Regions from separate parts of the Janthinobacterium sp. 67 genome, predicted to be linked through region 4. Evidence: predicted binding sites of a transcription regulator. Region 4 holds the regulator's gene; each other region holds the start of a gene.
The links. The regulator FNR, encoded in region 4, switches genes on or off when oxygen is low (the NO sensors DNR and NnrR bind a similar motif). The targets are predictions, from matches to a motif close to TTGATNNNNATCAA.
Positions count from the first base shown of each region.

Region 1: a site for FNR is predicted at 1,675-1,688, ahead of CLU90_RS01865 (bacteriohemerythrin). Genes of this name have one in related genera too.
Region 2: a site for FNR is predicted at 1,680-1,693, ahead of CLU90_RS15285 (KamA family radical SAM protein). Genes of this name have one in related genera too.
Region 3: a site for FNR is predicted at 1,453-1,466, ahead of nirK (copper-containing nitrite reductase). Genes of this name have one in related genera too.

Region 1 is NZ_PGES01000001.1:408,778-412,057, reverse strand. Features, by position in the region: gene CLU90_RS01875 (PepSY domain-containing protein) at 1-948, shown strand, start outside; gene CLU90_RS01870 (hypothetical protein) at 1,060-1,245, shown strand; gene CLU90_RS29030 (hypothetical protein) at 1,386-1,541, shown strand; gene CLU90_RS01865 (bacteriohemerythrin) at 1,764-2,162, shown strand; gene CLU90_RS01860 (hypothetical protein) at 2,166-3,005, opposite strand.
Region 2 is NZ_PGES01000001.1:3,407,115-3,410,394, forward strand. Features, by position in the region: gene CLU90_RS15280 (MFS transporter) at 1-172, opposite strand, end outside; gene CLU90_RS15285 (KamA family radical SAM protein) at 175-1,539, opposite strand; gene CLU90_RS15290 (cache domain-containing protein) at 1,822-2,280, shown strand; gene CLU90_RS15295 (methyl-accepting chemotaxis protein) at 2,349-3,280, shown strand, end outside.
Region 3 is NZ_PGES01000001.1:3,293,233-3,296,512, forward strand. Features, by position in the region: gene nirK (copper-containing nitrite reductase) at 1-1,384, opposite strand, end outside; gene norR (nitric oxide reductase transcriptional regulator NorR) at 1,535-3,094, shown strand; gene CLU90_RS14800 (c-type cytochrome) at 3,235-3,280, opposite strand, start outside.
Region 4 is NZ_PGES01000001.1:4,123,147-4,126,426, reverse strand. Features, by position in the region: gene CLU90_RS18455 (response regulator) at 1-995, opposite strand, end outside; gene fnr (fumarate/nitrate reduction transcriptional regulator Fnr) at 1,235-1,993, shown strand; gene CLU90_RS18445 (FixH family protein) at 1,997-2,521, opposite strand; gene ccoG (cytochrome c oxidase accessory protein CcoG) at 2,668-3,280, opposite strand, start outside.

The DNA of each region.
Region 1 (3,280 bases), 3.7 Mb from region 4:
GCGCTGGCGCGGCAATTGCAAGCGCTGGGCGCCCATCCATTATTCCCGCTGATCGAAGTGGACAAGCACGACCCTGCCGCCCTGGCCGACTGGTCCACAGCGCTGGCCCGCTGCAGCGGCAGCGCCATCGATGCCATCGGCGTGCAGGAAGAAGCGTCGTATGCCAAGTGGCGCCTGGCGCGCCGCGTGCTGCTCAACCCGGGCAGCCAGGGTGGAGAATTGCATGAAATCACCTTGACGGGCCCGGCCGACGCCATCTGGGAAGCGGGCGCGCTGGCCGAAATCATTCCATGCAACGCGGACGGCAGCGAGGGTAGCCACCCCGACAATGCCCGCCACGCGCCCCGCAGCTATTCACTCGCTTCGCTGCCCTCCGATGGCGAACTGCAGTTGCTGGTGCGCCAGGAACGCCATGCGGGCGAGGACAATCAGGGATTTGGCGTCTGTTCCGGCTGGCTCACGCGTTTCGCCCCGCTGGGCAGCCCCATCCGCTTGCGCCTGCAAGCCAATCCCGCCTTCGCGCCCGCTCTCGTCGACGTGCCCTGTATTTATATCGGCAACGGTTCCGGCCTGGCCGGCTTGCGTGCGCATCTACGCGCGCGCCAGCGGGCGGGGCTGGCCCGCAACTGGTTGCTGTTCGGCGAACGCCAGCAAGCTTTTGACAGCATCTGCGGCACAGAGTTGCAAGGCTGGCTCGACGCTGGCCACCTGGCGCGCCTGGACAAGGTCTTTTCGCGCGATGGCGAAGCACGGCAATACGTGCAGGACCGCTTACGCGCCAACGCCGGCGAGTTGCGCGCGTGGCTGGCGCAAGGCGCCATCGTCTACGTGTGCGGCAGCCTGCAAGGCATGGCGGCAGGAATCGATGCTGTACTGCAAGAAGTGCTGGGCCAGGAGGGCGTCGACGCCCTGCTGGCGGCGGGACGCTACCGCCGCGACGTGTATTGATCTGGCTCAGCCCATCGCCAGCACCGCCCGGCTATGTGGGCAGGCGCACGGTCAGCGCTGGCGATCAGTTTAGAGTGGAGGCATTCCCACCCACTATCTGCGAGGCTGTCCATGAAAAACCCCTGGATGAGCATGTACCTGAGCGCCGCCAACCGCATCGCCAACACGGCGCGCGGCCACGCGACGGCCGCCGTCAAGCGCGAAGCGGCAAAAAATACGCGGCAGTTGACGCAAGTGTGGTTCGATTCCTTGCTGCCTCCCGCAGGCAAGCCACGGCGCAGCCGCAAGGCCAAATAAGAGGCGTAACTGGTGCAGTGCGTCACAGCAACTAGTTGAAGTTTCAATCAGATGAACTAAACTGCAAGCATGGTAGTACATAGGAAGTGACCGGCAGGCGCCGCATCCTCGCGCCGCCGCCGGGACACCGGGAGACGACCATGTTGACGCTCAAAGTGCTGGCCTGCCTCGCCCTGTCGGCCTTGCTGCTCGTGCCCCTCGTGCTCAGGGATACGATGCAGACATCGGCCGGGCAGCAGTTGCAAGTACCGAATGTCGATGCGCAAGCCATGTGGAGTCATTGGCCCAAGCGTTAATACGCGCGGCTGAGAAAACGTCGCTGGGTAACGAAGCGCATCGTTATTAAAACCGCTTTATTGCGGATGGGGATTTGTTCCCCCTTTTCCTTCATTTCTCGCTCTCTTAGCCTTCCCCCTCTTCACCATATTTTTGATCCAGGTCATGGATTTGAAGCGTGGCTGCGTCCACACTGGAACAGTCCGCTTCGCACCGCGACGGACTTAACCGGGAGCATCGGCATGGGTAAATCGCATTGGAAGGATGAGATGGCGCTGGGTGTTCCCGTCATCGACGAGGCGCATGAGGCGCTGTTTCAGGAGCTGGCGCGGCTGCAGCAACTGAGCGACCAGCATTTCAGCGTGGCGTTTCGCGAGCTGATCGCGGCCGTCGAGCGCGATTTCCGCGAGGAAGAAGATTTGATGGAACAAATCGCCTTTCCCTCGTTGGCCAACCACCGCGAACAGCATGCCCGCGTACTCAGCGGCTTGCACCATGCCTGGGCCGCCGTCGATGAAGGCGACCTGGAGCAGGGACGCCATGCGCTGTCGCTGTTGCCGCAATGGCTGATCTTTCACCAGGCCACCATGGACCTGGCCCTGGCGGCCGCTTTGGAACTGGTACAGCGCCAGCCCAACTAGACGCTACAGCAGCAACACCGTCGCCTGCTCGGGCAAGACGACGCGGTAGTGTCCCGGATATTTGTCTTCGCCGTCGAAAATCTTGCAAAACACGGGCTGGTTGATGTCGTTGACGGCCGCCTCGTTCATGGGCAAGGTGGCAATCAATTGCTCGCCATCCATCAAGCGCAAGGCGCTGCCCCGCTCGGCCGCGCAAAAGGCCAGCGATTGCACGTCGCTGGCGAATGGCCGCTTGTACCACGGCGTGATGGCCCGCACGGCACGGCGCGCATCGTGCAGGACTTGCCCCACGCGCGTGACGTTCCACGCATCGCGCGCCACGGACGGCTGGAGCACGATATTCGCCGTCAGCTCGCCCTTGCCCTTGTTCACGAGAAAAGTGCCATCCTGCGCGGCGATATCATCGTTGAGCGGCACGACAAACACGCCGCCATCGGATACCTTGATCGGCATGGGTGCGCCATTGCCTTGCAAGGCCACGCGCACGTCGTCGATGGTAGCGCTCAGCTTGGCAGGAATCAGGCGCAGGGCCATGACCACGCTGCCGCTCGACACTTGCCACACTTTCCTGGCCGTCAGATAGCTTTCACGGTAGGACGTGAACCGCACGCGCGGCGCCTTGGCGTCGTTGCTCGCCGTGATCGTCACCGTTTGCGAAGGCTGCGCCTCCTCCGCTGGCGCGGCGGTCGGGGCCGGTGTAACGGACGGTGTCACGGCATCGGCGGCGGGCGGCGCGCTGGCGCTTTGCAGCGGCGCGGGAACAGCCGGCGGCGGCGCGTGTTCCTGGGCCTGGCCCAGAGATACGACACACAACCATCCGGCACAGGCGATCCATGTACGCATGCATTTCTTTCAAAGAGGAAAATATTTGTCAGCGCCTGCATTATCGCAGAAGGCCGGGCGATGCGCCGCCCTTGGCCCTTCCGCACTATTTTGGTGCGCGCGCTTGATTATTTGGCAAATTTCGCTTATATTGATAATGATTCTTATTTACAAAAATGACGAGAATCGCGCGCCCTTCTTTTCCACTGCCCGTCCGCGCCGGGCCTTGCGGTGGAACTGCTATCCAAGCCAGACCACGGGCCAGCGTCAAGCCATCCCCCCAGCTACTGCGCACC
Region 2 (3,280 bases), 720 kb from region 4:
TCAGCAGGCCCAGCTGGGTTGGCGTCAGGGCGATGGCGCCCAGCAACTCGGCCGTCAGCACGGCGTTGACGCCGCGCAGCAGGCACGACAGATAATGGCCGAGCGCGAACGGCAGGAATACCAGGCAAAACACAGCCACGCCGGAGCGGGCAGACGCAACGGCCGCGTGCATGCTCAGGCGGCCTGCGCCAGGCGGATGATTTTGTGCGGCAACTGCGGCACGGGCTCATCCGTTTCAAAGAAAAACTTGTCGTGGCCGAACGCGGGCTTCAAATGGTCCAGCCACGTCGCTTCCGCATCGAACTTGGCATAAAACGGCCGGCGCACCCAGTCCGGGTTACGCGCCTGCAAAAATTGCAGGGCAAACAGTTTTTCGCCGTTGATGGTGACGATGCCGTCGATGACGACCTTGCCGGGAAAGGCGCTCATGGACGGTCCCCGCACCGTGCGCGACAGGCCGGACACCATCTGGTAGGCGGCCTGGAAAATCTCGTGCGCCTTCGCCAAGGGCAACTCGAAATAGCCGCGCGGACCCGTGTCCCGCTCGACGAACATGTAATACGGAATCGCCCCCAGGCGCGTGCCCGTCTGCCACAGTTCGGCCCAGCTTGCCGGATCTTCATTGATGTGGCGGATCAGCGGCCCCTGCATGCGCAAGGTGGCGCCCGTGGAGACGATGCGTTTCACGGCTTGCTGGGCGATGTCCTGGCGCAACTCGACGGCATGGCTGTAATGGCCCATCACGGCCAGGTTCTTGCCCGCCTTGACGATGCGCTCGAACAGGCGCATCAAGTCATCCGCATCGCGGTCGGAAACAAAACGCTGCGGCCAGTACGCCACCGCCTTGGTGCCGATGCGAATGTTCTGGATATGTTCCAGGCCCGGCGCCAGCAGCGGCTCCAGGTAGGCGGCCAGTTGCCGCGTGTTCATGATCATCGGGTCGCCGCCCGTGAACAGCACGTCCGTCACTTCCGGATGCAGTTTCAAATAGGCAACCAGCTCATGCGACTCGCGCGCATCGAACTTCATGTCGTCCATGCCGACGAACTGGGGCCAGCGGAAACAGAAAGTGCAATACGCGTGGCAAGTCTGGCCCGCGCTGGGGAAGAACAGCACCGTTTGCGCATATTTATGCTGCAGGCCCCGCACGGGCGCGTCGTTGACCCGCGGCACGTTGTGCGTCATCTGCCCGGCCGGATGGGGATTCATGCCCAGGCGCAAGCCATGCACATAGGCGTCGATGGCGGCCTTGTCCTGCTTGACCAGCACCAGGTCGCGCAAGTGCGCGTACTGCTCGGGCGGCAGCATGTCGCGGTGGGGAAAGACGAGACGGTAGATGGGATCGTCAGGGATATTGTTCCAGTCGATCAGCTGGTCGAGCACATATTCATTGGTGCGAAACGGCAACACGTGCGACACCACTTGCACGGCTGCACGCTGCTCTTCAGGCAGCCATTTCCACTGCCGCGCCTGTTGTATGGTTTGCCGCGTATATGGCTTGAACTTGGGTGGAAACGGCTCGGTAATGAGTGCGGACACGGTCGGCTCCTTGCCTGTAAATAGCGTTAACTTTCATGAAATTGGCCATATGCCAGCCAATTCCAGCCTTTTCCTCCCGCATGCGAGATCACCCCGGCATGCTGTGAAAGTCATCATAGTTCTTGCTTTCCGGAACCAAATTGCTGCATATCAACAAGCCGTCGATACGTTGCATGCTGCCTACAAGCAACACCTTAGTTTGTTCCATCGCAATCTGAGACGGACTTCGGCAACGTAAATTACGACTCGGCAACACATCCCTCGATATCACAAGGAGCTTTCATGCAACGCTTATTCACGGGTAGCCTGCTGTGCCTGGCATTTGCCGGCGGCGGCGTCAGCGCCGCGGTCGAACCAACGGAAAAAGATGCGATCGCCATGGCCGAACGGGGCGCCGCCTTCATGAAGGCGCATGGCAAGGAAGAAATGATGAAGAAAATCACGGCGAAGGACCCGGACTTCGTGCAGGGCTCGCTGTATGTGGACATGCGCGACATCAAGACGGGTATCGTGCTGGCCCACCCCATCAATCCTTCCATCGTGGGCAAGGATTTGACGGATGTGCCCGATGCGAACGGCAAGAAATATCGTCGTGAAATCATCGAACTGGCACAAAAACAGGGCAAGGGCTGGGTCGATTACCAGTACAAGAATCCCACCAGCGGCAAGATCGAACCAAAGACCACCTACATCCTGCGCGTCAACGACGTGGTGCTGGAAGCGGGCATCTACAAAAAATAAGGCAGGGGCGGCGCGCATGCACGCCGCGCGCCGCCTGCGGTGTGAACAGCCATAGCCAGGAGTCAAGCATGCTCAATCAATTACGCATCGGACCAAAATTATTGCTGGCGCCCTCCCTGGTCTTGCTGCTGCTGATACTCAGCTCGACGGGCGCCTGGTATGGCATGGTGCGGCAAAATGCCTCGCTGGAAAACATGGTGCGGGTGCGCATCACACACTTGAAGGCGGCCGCCGACGTGGCTGGCGACGCCAAAGAGGTGCATGGCAATATGTACCAGTTGCTGTCATGGACGAATGGCAGTTTCGCCAAGGCCCGCCTCGACACATTGGAGCAACAGATCAAGGCGCGCCACGCGGCCATCGGCACCCAGCTGGCCACGCTGCGCACCACGGCCACGGATGCCGAGCGCAGCCTCGTCGATGCCGCCATCGCGGCCCTGGCCGGCTATCGCAAGGCCGTGCTGGAAACCATGGAAATGGCGCAGATGGACCAGTCGATCGCCACCAATTCCATGCTCAAGGCGGAAACCCAGTTCGTGCAGTTCAATACCCAGCTGGCGCAACTGTCGGCCCTGGAAACGACGCTCAGCAGCCAGGCCCATGCGGCCGCCAGCGCCGAGTTCCGCAGCCTGGGCTGGAGCTTGCTGCTGACGGTGCTGCTGTCTATTCTCGTCTCCATCGTCGTGACCATGCTGGTGCGGCGCGCCATGCTGGTGGAAATCCGCGGCATTGCCGACGCCGTGCAAGACTTGGCGGCGGGCAAGCTGACGGCCGGCGCACCCAAGCAGGGCAATGACGAAATCGCCGCCACGTCGCGCGTGCTGGACCAGACCATCGCCCACCTGAACCAGACCTTGCGCACCATCATGGGCGCCGTGCAATCGATCGACACAGCGTCGCGTGAAATTGCCACCGGCAACCTGGATTTATCGGCGCGCACGGAAATGCAGGCCAGTTCGCTGGAAGAAACGTCGAGCGCCATGGAAGCGCTGACGCAAGC
Region 3 (3,280 bases), 830 kb from region 4:
GCGACAGCGCATGGTCGACCAGCAGATAGCTGCCAGGATGCTGTACCTTGAGTTCGACGATGGTCGCGCCGCCCGGTGCCACAAGCGTCGTTTGCACGTCGTGTTTCGGGCTGCTGATCGAGCCTTCGCTGTACACCTTGTCGAAGATCTCGCCGATGATGTGGAACGATGAAATCTTGTTCGGGCCGCCGACGCCGAAATAGATGCGCACCGTCTCGCCGACTTTCGCCTGCAGTTTGTGCGTCTTGCTCAGGGCGCCCACTTCGCCGTTGAAGACGTAGTAGTCGGGCAGCTCATTGGCCATTTTTTCCAGGTTCGCTTCCTGGTGCACGGGTGCGCCGTGCGGACGGCCCGTGTACATCTCGCCCTGCATCACGTAATACTCGCGGTCGACTTTTGACAAGCCGCCTTCCGGTTCGACCAGGATCATGCCGTACATGCCGGCCGCGATATGCTGCGGCACCAGCGGCGTGGCGCAGTGGTACACGAACAGGCCGGGATTGAGCGCCTTGAAGGTGACGGTTTTTTCCTGGCCCGGCGCCACCTGCGTATGCTGCCCGCCGCCATGGCCACCCGTCACGGCATGCAAGTCGATCGAGTGGATCATCTTGCTGTCCTTGGCGTTGAACAGGGTCAGTTCCACCGTGTCGCCCACCTTCGCGCGCAGCATGGGGCCGGGCACCTGGCGGTTGAAGGTCCAGTAGGTAAAACTGGTGCCGTCATCGAGCTTGCCCGGCAGTTCCACCGTCTCCATCCGGTATTTCAGGGTTTGCGGCGCACGCGCGCCAATGGCGGACGGCACGGAGGCGGGATTGGCCGCCACGTTGACGGCAGATGGGTCGGGGCCGCGCATCGGCGATGGCGCGGGCGTGTACAGGGCCAGCGCGGCGGCCTGGCTCGATTCGCTGGCCGCCTTCGGCGCCGCCGTCTCGGCCAGCGAGGTACCGCTCACTTCCAGCTTGCCTTCCATGCCGATCTGGCGGTGGCCGGGGATCGAGCAGTAATAAGTGAACGTGCCCGCGCGCGTGACCTTGAAGCGCACGGTGGTGCTGCCGCTGTTGGCGCTGAACTTCGCGGATGCGACGTTCAGTTCCGGGATCAGCAGATCGTGCTCGGCGCCTTCGCCGCTTTTCAGCACCAGTTCGACCGTGTCGCCCACCTTGGCCGCCAGCACGGGGTTGACCTGGCCCTTGGCGTCGATGAACACCATCTTGCCGTCGACGATATTGGTTTGCAGTTCATAGCGCTTGAGCGCGGCGGCGGCCGAGGGTTGGCTGACAGCGGCGGCGGTGGCAGGGAGGCTCACCTGGGCTTGCACGGACAGGGGCATGGCCAGTACGCAGACGGCGGCGGCAATGGCGCGGAGGGAGGGAGTCGTTTTCATCAAGCTTTCCTTGGTCTTGTATGCCGGTTCGGCACCCTTACCCAGGCAATCCGTGTGCCAGGAAAAACTTGTTTTAAATCAACGATTTGAAAAATGCAGGGTCGATATGACCCTCTTTGGGCGTGGTCCGTTGTACCCTGCATGGTAATTATGACCACCACCGCCATCCACCTGCTGCTGCTCACCGACCTGGTCGCCGACCTGCCCGTGGCCGTGCGCCTGCAGCGCCTCGTCGGCAGCCTGCGCGCCCACTTCGGCTGCGAAGCCGTGGCCTTGCTCAAGCTCGACGGCGAGCATTTGCGCCCCGTGGCGATGGCCGGCCTGGCCAGCGACGCGCTGGGACGCCGCTTCGCCGTCGCCGACCATCCACGCCTGGCCGCCATCCTGCAGCGGCGCGGCGTACTGTGCTTCCATCACGACAGTTCCCTGCCCGATCCCTACGATGGCCTGATCGCCGAGCGGGCCGGCGAGCCGCTGCCCGTGCACGACTGCATGGGCATGGCGCTGGACCTGGAAGGCGAACGCTGGGGCGTGATCACGCTCGACGCGCTGCAGGTGGGCACCTTCGACGGGCAGGCGCAGCGCGACCTGGGCGAACTGGCCTGCGCCATCGAGGCGGCCGTGCGCGTGACGCGGCTGGAAACGGAAATCCGCGCCCTGCGCCTGTCGGGCGGCGCCATGCTGGCCGATGCGCAGGCGCCGCGCGAGGAACACGATTTCGTCGGCCAGAGCGGCGCCATCACGCACTTGCTGCACGAATTGCAGGTGGTGGCCGATTCCGAACTGCCCGTGCTGCTGCTGGGAGAAACGGGCGTCGGCAAGGAATTGTGTGCGCACCGCCTGCACCGGCTGTCGCGCCGCGCGGGCAAGCCTTTGATCCACGTCAATTGCGCGGCCTTGCCGGAATCGCTGGCCGAAAGCGAATTGTTCGGCCATGTGCGCGGTGCGTTTTCCGGCGCCGTCAGCGACCGGCCCGGGCGCTTCGAGGCGGCCGAAGGGGGCACCCTGTTTCTCGATGAAGTGGGGGAATTGCCATTGTCGATACAGGCCAAGCTGCTGCGCACCTTGCAAAATGGCGAAATCCAGCGCCTGGGCGCGGACCGGCCGCGCCGCGTCAACGTGCGCGTGATCGCCGCCACCAACCGCAGTCTGCGCGAGCATGTGCGCGACGGCACGTTCCGCGCCGACCTGTATCACCGTTTATCCGTGTATCCCGTGCCGATTCCGCCGCTGCGCGAGCGGGGCAATGACGTGCTGCTGCTGGCCGGCGGTTTCCTGGAACTGAACCGCGCGCGCCTGGGCTTGCGCAGCCTGCGCCTGTCCGCTGCGGCGGAAAACGCCTTGTGCCACTACCGCTGGCCCGGCAACGTGCGCGAACTGGAACATGTGATCAGCCGGGCCGCGCTGAAAGCCGTGATACGCGGCGCGGACCGCAAGGACATCGTGACCCTGGAAACGGACATGCTCGACCTCGATGCGCTGGAAGCGCCGGCCGGCGCGGATACGCAATTGCCGGCGCCAGCCGCCTGTGGCACGCCGGCGGCGCCGCTGCTATCGATGCATCAGATCGTGGAAGCGAGCCAGCGCCAGGCCATCCGGCAAGCGCTGGTGCTGCATCAGGATAACTGGGCCGCCGCGGCGCGGCAGCTGGGGCTCGACGCAAGCAATCTGCACAAGCTGGCGCGCCGCGTCGGACTGAAGAACACCTAACCAAACCTACTGCGCGTCGGTATAGGCAACCTGCGATGCTCACTGTGCTTCAGCACAGTTCCGCGTCTCGGCCGCCTCTCCCTTCCGCTCGCTACGGTTTTGTCAGGTGTCAGAACAACCAATCAATCCGGCGCTACAACTCAGCGGTGAGTCACCAGGCTGGTCGGCAAACTGTGCAGGTAGGCG
Region 4 (3,280 bases):
GGGGTGAAACGGCTGCCGCTGGTGCGCAGGGCCAGCAAGGTGTCGCGCAAACGCACCAGCGGCGACAGCAGGCGCACGGTGACCCAGCCCAGAACGGCAGCGGCCAGCAGCGAGGCGAGGATGCTCCACAGCACCAGCCGGTACAGCACGCCGTCGAACGGTTCGAAGGCGTCGTCGACGGGCAGCGAGGCGGCCAGCAGCCAGTTCACCGATTTCAGGCGCTTGAAGCTGTTGACGGCCGTGACGCCGCGGCTGTTGGTGCTGACCATGCTGCCTTCGCCATCTTCCTTCAATAGCTGGGTGGTGGTCGGGTTGGCGTTCGGTTGGCGCGGCTGCAACAAGCGGCTGGTATCGGGGTACAGCACGTAGCGCGGCACGGCGCCGCGCGTGAGGATGAAGTAATAGCCGCTCTTGCCGATCTTTTCCGTGCGCAGACGTCCCAGCAGATTGTCCTTGTACAGGCGCAGCACGCCGATCACCACGCCGGCCACCTGGCCATCGGCGGCCAGCACGGGCGCCACCATCTGCACGATGGGCATGCCGCTCGACTTGCCCAGCATGGGTTCCGTGATCATGGGCTGGCGCGTGCGCAGGACGGTCTGGAAATACTCGCGTTCGGCGACGTTGATGCCGGCGCGCCCCGCCACTTCCGGCATGTCGGCCACGACAGCGCCCTGCGCATCGAGCACCAGCACGTCGTCGAACAGCACCAGCATCGAGCGGCGCGAATAGTATTCGCGTAATTGGGCCGGCTGGGCGATCAATTCCGGCGGCTGCTGCCTGGCCGTCAGGGTGACGATCTGCAGCAGCATGCCCAGTTTGTCGTCGAGCTCGGCTGCGGTGCGGCTGATCAGGGAAGACTGCTGGCTCAGCAGTACTCGCGTGAAGTCGTCGCGCATGTGCCGCACCTGGATCATGGTGACCAGCGCGATCATGGCGATCGAGGTCAGGCTGGTGGCCAGCGCGACTTTTGCTTTGATGCCGAGAGGCTTCATGATTTCCTTTTCAGTACCGGGCGGCACAGGCGGCAGATAATGCTGTTAGGAATTTTCCTATCAATACATCAACTTGGCAAGCGGCACCGCGCAAATGCCCCTCCTCGCATGGGCTTGTGACGATGTTGCCATATAATTAAAGGCTGGACGTCGTTTATTCGCCGAAATTACCGTGAAATTGGCACACGGCAACCCTGTATGCAGTAAACTTGTTGTTGCATTTTCTAAAAGGTACCGACATGACTGAAGCGCTACTCACTCCAACCTTGCCCACAGTAACCGTGGAAGCGTTGCGTGCGCGATGCTCGACCTGCAGCATGCATCAATTGTGCCTGCCGATGGGCCTCGATGTGGGCGACATGGACAGGCTGGACCAGATCATCGGCCGCCGCCGCAAGATCGTGCGCGGCGCCTCGCTGTTCCGCATCGGCGACTCGTTCCAGAACCTGTACGCGATCCGCCTGGGACACTTCAAGACCTATCAGATCAATCCCGGTGGCGAAGAGCAGGTGACGGGTTTCCAGATGGCCGGCGAACTGCTGGGCATGGACGCCATCAGCGCCGACCGCCACCACTGTAATGCGGTGGCGCTGGAAGACAGCGAAGTGTGTGAAATCCCGTTTTCCAGCCTGGAACAATTGCTGGGCAATATGCCGACCCTGCTGCGTCATTTCCACCGCATGATGAGCCAGGAAATCACGCGCGAGCAAAGTGTCATGCTGTTGCTTGGCAATATGCAGGCGACGCAGCGTTTTGCCGCCTTCATCGTCAACCTGGCGTCGCGCTACGAGGCGCGCGGCTATTCGGGCAGCAATTTCCAGCTGCGCATGTCGCGCGAGGAAATCGGCAACTACCTGGGCCTGACCATCGAGAGCGTCAGCCGTTTATTGTCGAAATTCAAGAAGGAAGGCTGGCTGCGCGTGTCGAACCGCGAGATCGAGATCTTGCAGCCTGCCAAGCTGAAAGCCATTACGGCAGGCACGGACGTCTGTAAATAAGCTTTATAGCTCTTCATCCGCGCGCAGCGCGATGCTGCGTTGCACGGGCCAGGTCCATATGCCGGACAGGCGCCACTCGCGCTTGTCGTTTTCCACCAGCACCTGCCAGCGGCTGCGTTCGAGCATCGGCAGGGCGACCGAGAAATTGCCGGCCGCATCGGGCTGCACCAGCAGCTTGATATCCTTTTCCGGCAGGGTCGCATGCGCCAGGTGCAGCAGCAAAGGAGCCTGATAGGCCTTGCCGAAGCTGTGCACGGAACCGCTCAGGCGCGCCTGCGCCACGTCGTATGACAGGCTCGTATCCATGGCCAGGTCGCTGGCGATCGTGTCGCGCTTCAAATCCTGGTTGATCGCCTTGCCTTGCTTGTAATAATCGCCCACCACCAGCGCGTCGGGCTGCGTAAACGCGATATAGCCCATGAAGCTGCCGACGACCACGGACAGGCCGGGGCCGATCATCAGCAGCCATGGCCAGCGGTGCTTGTACCACGGGGCAACGGGGGCTTGCAGTTTCAGACTGTCGGACATTTTGTTCTCCTTGGGGGCAGACCCTTTGGGTCTGACCCCAGCTTTTGCTTCTGGGTTGAAAATACAGTAAACCTACCGCATGTTGAATGCTACCCCTACGGCGAAATACCGGGGTCGGACCCAGAGGGGCCGACCCCGAATCAACATCACCGCGGCACGATGAAGACCGCGCTTTCGCGCACGTGCAGCGACGGGTCGTCCAGCGATTGCAATTCGATCGCAATCTTGTTCGAGCCCTTCTCGCCCACGCCGTGCGGCACGCGCAGGCGGATCGGCCAGCCCAGCGTTTCCGTCGGCTGCAAGGTCACTTCTTCGCGCGTCAGCAAGGTCAGGCCCGGCAAGCCGGAAGCGCTGATCTTGAAATGCTGGCTTTGCTCGGACGTGTTCATGATCTGCAGGCGGTAGACGTTTTCGATCATGCCGTCTTCCACTTCGCGTCCCATCGAACCGCGGTCGCGGATCACGTCCATTTTCAGGGGCGTGCGCAGGGCCAGCGAGGTACATACGGCGATGATGATCAGGGCCAGGATGGACGTGTAGATCAGCACGCGCGGGCGCATGGCGCGCTGGCGGATCTGCTTCGAATTGAAGTTGTTTTCCATCGCATGGTCGGTGCTGTAGCGTATCAGGCCACGCGGCCGCTCGACCTTGTCCATCACGCTGTTGCAGGCATCGACACAGGCGGCGCAGCCGATGCATTCATACTGCAGGCCGTTGCGGATATCGATGCCGGTCGGACACACCTGCACGCACAGGGTG